Pseudobacter ginsenosidimutans: one gene and its partner. The protein of the gene in region 2 interacts with the protein of the main gene of each other region in a pairwise test. Links are inferred from orthologs where the notes say so. Each region holds a gene or a part of one and is shown on either strand. Other genes may lie near its edges.

Region 1 (4,589 bases), 4.4 Mb from region 2 along the record:
ATCGTCGATAACGGGTCCAATTGCACGACAGGGTCCGCACCACTCAGCCCAGCAATCCACTACAGACAGTTTATCGGAAGAAAGTACCTTTTCCTGGAAGTTCGCATCAGTAAATTCTAAAGCCATAAAAATGTTTTTATAAATATTATTTGAATGAAGACTGTATCTGATTAAAACAGGCGAGGGAACCGTTTTGTTCATCTCACCTTTACCATCGCTTCCAGTCTTTGTTCCATGGGGTAAAGAGAGCAAATATATAACCATTTTCATTTTACTGAAACGGTGACATTTCCACATATCCACATCTGCTAGCTAGTCACTACAGCCACCTCTACCTCAGGCTTTTCCCTGAGCCAGGCCGTCATTTCGTCATTCATCTGGAACTTCGCTTCCAGACTGTACATGCTGATCTTCAACTGCGCTTTTGGCTCGATGATATTGAAGCGAAGGCCTGCCCCGCCCGGATTTTTTTTAACATTATCTTCAAGGAAATCGATCAGTTCCGGCGTCAGGTGCCTGGCCTGGATATCGAGGATCAGTTGCTTGGTGTATTTGCCTTTGACAGTTTCCAGCAAAGTGATCTCGGATGCCTTGAACTCGTATTCAGGTGGCTTGTTGGGATCGGGATTGAAGCTGCGTTTTTGTGAAAAGGTTCCTGTAACCAGAAGGTTCAGTCCGTTCTGGAAAAATGAACTGAAACGCGGGTAATCGTTACTCCAGAAAAGGAGCTCTGCATTACCGGTATAATCTTCGATCACCACTTTCGCAAAGTTTTTACCCGTCTTCGTCACGCGATGCTGTGCATCCGTCACTAAACCGGCGATGCGGAGTGTTTTACCGGCGTACTGAGCCATCAGCAATTCGGTGTTCTGGATCTCGTTGTATTCAACCAGTGGTTTGATGCCGTAATGATGCAGTTCGAATTTGAAATGGTCCAGCGGGTGACCGCTCATGAAGATGCCCGTTACTTCCTTTTCTTTATTGAGCAGGTCTGTGAGCGTCCAGGGCTCGCAGGGCGCGATCTTCGGTGGTGCGATCTCGATATTGGTGGAGAGATTGCCGAAAAGACTGTTGGAAGCATTCTGGCTCTCTGCCTGTAAGATATTCCCGTATTTGATGATCTTCTCCAGACCGGAGCTGGTATCGTTTGGCGGGATGGTGAAATATTGAGCGCGGTGCAGTTCGGGGAAGCAATCGAAAGCGCCAGCGTATACGAGACTTTCAAGTGTTTTCTTGTTCACCGTGCGCTGGTTCACGCGTTTGGCCATATCGAAGATGGAAGAGTAAGGACCTTTTTCTGTGCGCTCGGCAATGATGCTGTCTACCGCAGCTTCACCCACGCCTTTCAGCCCACCCAGGCCGAAACGGATATCGCCGGCCTTGTTAACGGCAAAACCTTTTTTGGATTCATTGATGTCCGGACCGAGTACTTTCAGTCCCATGCGCTTACATTCCTCCATGAAGAAGGTGATCTTTTCGATATTACCGGCGTTGTTCAAAACGGCGGCCATGTATTCGGAAGGATAGTGCGCTTTGAGATAGGCTGTCTGGTAGGCCACGAAGGCGTAACAGGTAGAGTGCGATTTGTTGAACGCGTATTGGGCGAAGGCTTCCCAGTCTGTCCAGATCTTCTCCAGTTTATCGGCCGGATGGCCCTTGGCTGTGGCGCCATTGATGAACTGGGTCTTCATTTTATCCAGTACCGATTTCTGCTTTTTACCCATCGCCTTACGCAGTACGTCCGCATCACCTTTGGAGAAGCCGGCGAGACTTTGCGCCAGCAACATCACCTGTTCCTGGTAAACCGTGATCCCGTAGGACTCGGCGAGGTATTCTTCCATTTCGGGAAGATCGTAGGTGATGGGCTCACGGCCATGCTTACGGTCGATAAACAATGGGATGTACGCGAGCGGACCGGGGCGATAAAGGGCGTTCATCGCAATCAGATCCGCGAACTGGTCAGGTTTGAGGTCGCGCAGGTATTTCTGCATACCGGGGCTCTCGAACTGGAATGTGCCGATGGTATCAGCGCGCTGGTAGATCTCGTAGGTTTTCTGATCATCAAGCGGGATATCGTCGATCACGATATCGATCCCGTGGTTCTCCTTGATCATGCGCAGGGCATTCTTGATGATGGTGAGGGTCTTCAGACCCAGGAAGTCCATCTTGATAACGCCTGCATCTTCGATGATGCTGCCTTCGATCTGTGTAACCCAGAGACTGGAGTCCTTGGCGGTACACACGGGGATCAGTTCAGTAAGGTCTTTGGGGGCGATGATGATACCCGCTGCATGGATACCTGTATTGCGTACGGAGCCTTCGAGACGTTCAGCTTCGTGCAGCACCTGTGCATTGAGGTTAGTACCCCGGTATATTTCACGGATGCGTTTCACATTTTCTAGATCATCAGGTCCGAGCTGATCTTTTTCTTCCAGCGATTTCTCACCTTCCTTTGCTGTTATGGGCGCTTTCAGCACGCGGCCCAGTTCGATACCTGGTTTATCGGGAACCAGTTTTGCGAGAGCATTGGCTTCGGGAAGCGGCAGGTCGAGTGCGCGGGCCACGTCCTTGATACTCATCTTGGCGGCCATGGTACCATAGGTGATGATCTGCGCTACCTGGTTCTTGCCATATTTATCAACAACGTAATCAATTACTTTTTGGCGGCCTTCATCGTCGAAGTCCGTATCGATATCCGGCATGCTCTTACGATCCGGGTTGAGGAACCTCTCGAACAGCAGGTTGTATTTGATGGGGTCGATATTGGTGATACCGATACAATAGGCCACAGCGCTACCGGCGGCCGATCCACGGCCCGGTCCGATGAATACGCCGAGGTCCCTTCCGGCTTTGATGAAATCACTCACGATCAAAAAGTAACCGGCGAATCCCATCGTTTTGATGGTGAAGAGCTCAAAGTCGAGCCTTTCGCGGATATCATCGGTGATCTCCACGTAGCGCATCTTTGCTCCTTCGTAGGTGATATGCTTCAGGAATTCCCACTGGTTCAGGTTACTGTCGTCTGTGAGCTGGAATTCTTTGGGTAGCGGGAACGCCGGGAGAAGAATATCTTTCTTCAGGTTCAGTACTTCCACGCGGTCCACGATCATATTGGTATTGTCGATGGCCTGTGGGATGTCTGCGAAGAGTTTCTTCATTTCATCCTGCGTCTTGAAATAGAACTGGTCGTTCGGGAATTTGAAACGGCGTTCCTTCACTATGGCATCATCGTTCACAAAATCGTCAAAGCCCGGTGTGGCTTTCTTTTCGCCGGTGTTGATACAAAGGAGGATATCGTGGGCGTTGTAATCGTCCTGGTCTGTATAATGACTGTCGTTGGTGGCAATTACAGGCACATTGTATTTCAGCGAGAATTTAAGCAGCACTTCATTGATCTGGATCTGCTCTTTGAGATTATGGCGCTGCAGTTCGATGAAATAATCTTCGCCGAAGAGATCCAGCCACCATTTGAATTCCGTTTCTGCTTTTTCTTCGCCATCGTGCAGGATGGTCTGGGGTACATAGGCGCCGATACAGCAGGTGGTGGCGATAAGTCCTTCGTGGTATTGTTCGATCAGTTTTTTATCGATGCGCGGATACTTGCTGTACATACCTTCGATATAACCGAGGGAAGTGAGCTTGATGAGGTTCTGGTATCCTTTTGCATTTTTTGCGAGCAGTACCTGGTGGTAGCGTTCGTCTTTTTGTTCCTTGGAGAAGGTTTTACGTGTACGGTCTTCCACCACATAGAACTCGCAGCCCACCACGGGTTTTACTTTGAGCGAGCCATCGTCGTTCTTGTGCTTGTAAGCTTCCGATACAAATTCAAAAGCCCCGAACATATTACCGTGGTCCGTAATGGCAATAGCGGGCTGCCCATCCTTGATGGCTTTTTTGTAAAGGCTTTGGATGGAGGCGGCTCCATCGAGCAATGAGAACTGGGTATGGACGTGCAGGTGTGAGAATTTCGACATAATCTTCTGGTTCTATCTGTAACAACAATCAAACAGCAAATAACGTTACAAAGTTCCTGAATGGGAGCAAAAAAGAGCACAATTTTAATCCACAGGGTATGTGCGAAAAAGCGGAGGCAGCTGCCGGGCAGGAGGGGATTGCATTTGGCAATGTATTTGTTATATTTGCCGGATTACTAACCCGGTTTGAACGATGTCCTACATTGTGAAGAATGCATTATTGGCGGCGACGATCGCGCTGGGAGCCACCAGTTGCAACACTTTCAAGCGATCCACTACCAGTTCCCCGGCAGGCGGATCAACGGCGGCGAATGCCAAAACGGCCCATCCGCCTAAGTTCATAGAGAATATTTCCATCAACAGCAATGATTTCAAAGGCAGCAGCGGGAGTGGTTATATGCCTACCCTGATAGCTCCGGCCTCCAATATGGAAGGAGTGGCGCCGATGGCTTTCAAATACGCTATTTTGCTGGATGTTCCGGTTGAAAGTATCACTGACGGCAAATTGTTCGACTTCATCGAGAGCTGGTACGGCACCAAATACCGTTACGGAGGCAACGACCGCACAGGTATCGATTGCTCAGCTTTTTCCCAAACATTCATTTCTTCTCTTTA
Region 2 (3,257 bases):
GCGCCGATATATAATAATTTTCCTTCTTTATAGCTTTCCAGTTCCATCGTGGCCTTGTCTGTTTCCACATCGGCCAGCAGGTCGCCTTTTTTCACGGCATCACCTACTTTCTTGTGCCATTCTGCAATCACACCTTCCGTCATGGTATCGCTGAGGCGTGGCATGAGGATCACTTCAGGAACGGTAGAGAGATCGATAGAACCGCCGGATGCAGGTGCAGCGGCTGGAGCGGCTTGTTGTTGAGGTTGTGGCTGAGGCTGAGGAGCGGCGGCTTGTTGTGGTGCTGCTGGCTTTTCAGCAGCAGGGGCGGCTGCGGCAGCGCCACCTTTGATCAGGGAGCTGATGTCTTCGCCGGGTGTTCCTATAATGGCCAGCAGGTCGTTCACCTGGAGTTTTCCGCCTTTGTCCGTTCCGATATGTAATAAGGTACCGTCTTTATAACTCTCCAACTCCATGGTAGCTTTATCGGTTTCCACTTCTGCCAGGAGATCGCCTTTTTTCACAGGGTCGCCAACTTTTTTATGCCAGGCCGCAATCACTCCTTCGGTCATCGTATCACTCAGGCGGGGCATTAGGATCACTTCAGCCATAACTTTATTCCAGTTTATAATTTGGGATGTTCAAATTTCTATTGAGTGCCGAAATTACAGCAAAATAGGGAATTGACAATGCGGAACACGCATTGAACTGTATTCAATACATTATGTAAAATTGGCAAGTTGCCAATCGCAACGTATTAAAGATCAAGTTCCAGTCTCAGTCTGTCTTTCAGCTCCCGGATCAACGGGTATTCTTCAGCTATGGCAATGAATTTATCCCGGCTCGACATTGGTTTATCGGTCGGTTCCTGGTAAACCACGTTCTCATCCACTTCAATCACGAAGAGAAGTGCCCGGTTGTTGAACACCTTGCAGAGGTATTCACTCAGCGGTCTTCTTTCGCCTTCGATGAACTTTTGTTCCAGGTTATTATTGGTGACAATCGTGAAATGTGCGCTGTTATTGATTTGCAGGCGGGCCATCACAAAGGATTGTGAGGCTGGGTTCTTGGTATCGCGCAATTGCTGGGTGAATGCTTCCCAGGCGGCATGCAGTCTGGCTTCTTCCAGGGGGATCACTTCTCCGGCGGAGGCGAGACCTTTGCCTACAAACTGTTGACGGATACTGGCGAGCCCGCCGATCTTCACTTTGGGTTGATCCGAGACTGGCTGTTCCTGTTTTACCGGTTGAACGGGCGGCACCACAGCCTGCGATGCAGGTCTGGCGGCAGGTTGATCTTCGATGATCAGTTTGGCCCCGGTTTGTGGGGCTTCAGCTTTTGGTTTGGCTGCCGCCTGTTTGGGAGCGGCTCCCAGAACGGGTATCTGGCGAAACGCTACTGGTTTGGCTGTGTCAACTAGTTTTTTTTTCCCGTCGTCTGCGCCGGCGCCCAGTTCGATAGCTTGTTGCAGGTAGCTGAGTTTGATCAGCACCAGCTCTATGTGCAATCGCTTGTTGCGTGCGGCTTTGAAGCCAATCTCGGCTTCATTCAGAATATTGAGGGCATTGATGAGCCAGGCCACGGAAACCTGCTTGCCCATTGCGATGTAGCGGTCTTTGAAACTTTCCACCACCTGCAGCAGGTTCGCTACTTTCTGGTCTTTACAAACCAGCAGGTTGCGGACGAATTCAGCAAAGCCATTCAATACCAGATCACCTTCGAAGCCCTTGCGGTCGATATCATCGTAGAGAAGCATGGCTCCACCAAGATCCTGTGCCAGCATGCTTTCCATGAAACGGAAGTAGTAATCGGCATCCAGGATATTGAGGTGCTCAAGTGTATTCTGATAACTGACGGTACCATTGGTGAAGCTTACGATCTTGTCCATGATACTGAGCGCATCACGCATACAGCCTTCGCTTTTCTGAGCGATGAGGTGCAGAGCGGCGCGATCGGCATTCACTTCTTCTTTGGTACAGATCTGTTCAAGGTGGTCAACTGTATCGTTGGTGGTGATGCGTTTGAAATCGAAGATCTGGCATCGGCTCAGGATCGTTGGAAGGATCTTGTGCTTTTCGGTGGTGGCCAGAATGAATATAGCGTATCCTGGCGGCTCTTCCAGTGTTTTCAGGAAGGCGTTGAAGGCCGAGGAGCTGAGCATGTGCACCTCATCGATGATATACACTTTGTAGGTGCCGGCCTGTGGTGCAAAGCGGACCTGTTCCACCAGGGTGCGGATATCATCCACGGAGTTGTTGCTGGCAGCATCCAGCTCATGGATGTTGAGCGATGTGCCTTCATTGAATGAAACGCAGCTGTGGCAAACATTACAGGCTTCCCCGTCCTCTCCGGGCTTCTCACAGTTGATGGTCTTGGCAAGGATACGTGCACAGGTGGTTTTACCAACGCCCCTGGGGCCGCAGAACAGGAAGGCGTGCGCCAGTTGCTGGTTCCTGATCGCATTCTTGAGGGTAGTAGTGATATGCCCTTGCCCTACAACTGTGTCGAAGGTCTGGGGCCTGTACTTTCTTGCCGAAACGATAAACTTTTCCATTATGGGTGCAATTTAAGAAACGCCGGATTAATGCCCGGAAGCAAAATTTAAACTTGTGAATAATTTGTAATTAAGTGAGTTACTTTTGCGCCATGATAAAAGCGATCCTTAAGAAGAAGATCAGTCAGCGTGTAGTGGTGAACGGCCATCCCTGGATCTTTGCCAATGAAGTGAACCTGGTAGACGGAGAAGTAGAGCCCGGCGATATCGTGGAAGTGTACACACATGATAAAAAATTTGTAGGTAAAGGATATATCAACCCGGCCAGCCAGATTTTGGTCAGACTGCTCACGCGCGACAAAAACGAGACCATCAACGAGGATTTCTTTTACAATCGCCTGCTCAAAGCCTGGCATTACCGTCAGCAGATCGGGTACATCGAGAACTGCCGCCTCATCTTCGGCGAAGCGGATTACCTGCCTCAGCTGATCATCGATAAATTCAATGATTATTTTGTGATCCAGACCCTGGCGCTGGGGATCGATAAATGGAAGCCTGCCATCGTAAAGGCCCTGGAAAAGATCTTCCAACCCAAAGGCATATACGAAAGGAACGATGTTCCCGTGCGTGAACTGGAAGGGTTGAAGCAGCAGAAAGGATTCCTTTCTGCACCCTTCGATACAAAGATCACCATCATGGAAAACGGTTTGAAATTCCTGGTGGATATTGAGAACGGACAAAAGACGGGCTACTTCCTGGATCAGCAGGATAACCGCCGCGCCAT

Evidence for each region.
Region 1: the proteins of FSB84_RS11235 (region 2) and dnaE interact in binary tests that used the Escherichia coli proteins (3 or more experiments, as listed by UniProt). The link is inferred for Pseudobacter ginsenosidimutans from one-to-one orthologs.

What each region holds. Positions count from the first base shown.
Region 1 is NZ_CP042431.1:7,126,018-7,130,606, reverse strand. The notes cover bases 109-4,373. They hold dnaE (DNA polymerase III subunit alpha), read right to left. Parts: upstream 3,975-4,373; coding sequence 309-3,974; downstream 109-308. Other genes in these bases: FSB84_RS27760 (C40 family peptidase), read left to right, coding at 4,168-4,373; trxA (thioredoxin), read right to left, coding at 109-126. Outside these bases: more of trxA, read right to left, coding at 1-108; more of FSB84_RS27760, read left to right, coding at 4,374-4,589. UniProt on the Escherichia coli protein: DNA polymerase III is a complex, multichain enzyme responsible for most of the replicative synthesis in bacteria. This DNA polymerase also exhibits 3' to 5' exonuclease activity. The alpha chain is the DNA polymerase catalytic subunit.
Region 2 is NZ_CP042431.1:2,757,695-2,760,951, forward strand. Bases 136-3,068 are described here. They hold FSB84_RS11235 (DNA polymerase III subunit gamma/tau), read right to left. Parts: upstream 2,534-3,068; coding sequence 737-2,533; downstream 136-736. Other genes in these bases: FSB84_RS11230 (pyruvate dehydrogenase complex dihydrolipoamide acetyltransferase), read right to left, coding at 136-590; FSB84_RS11240 (class I SAM-dependent rRNA methyltransferase), read left to right, coding at 2,626-3,068. Outside these bases: more of FSB84_RS11230, read right to left, coding at 1-135; more of FSB84_RS11240, read left to right, coding at 3,069-3,257. UniProt on the Escherichia coli protein: Part of the beta sliding clamp loading complex, which hydrolyzes ATP to load the beta clamp onto primed DNA to form the DNA replication pre-initiation complex.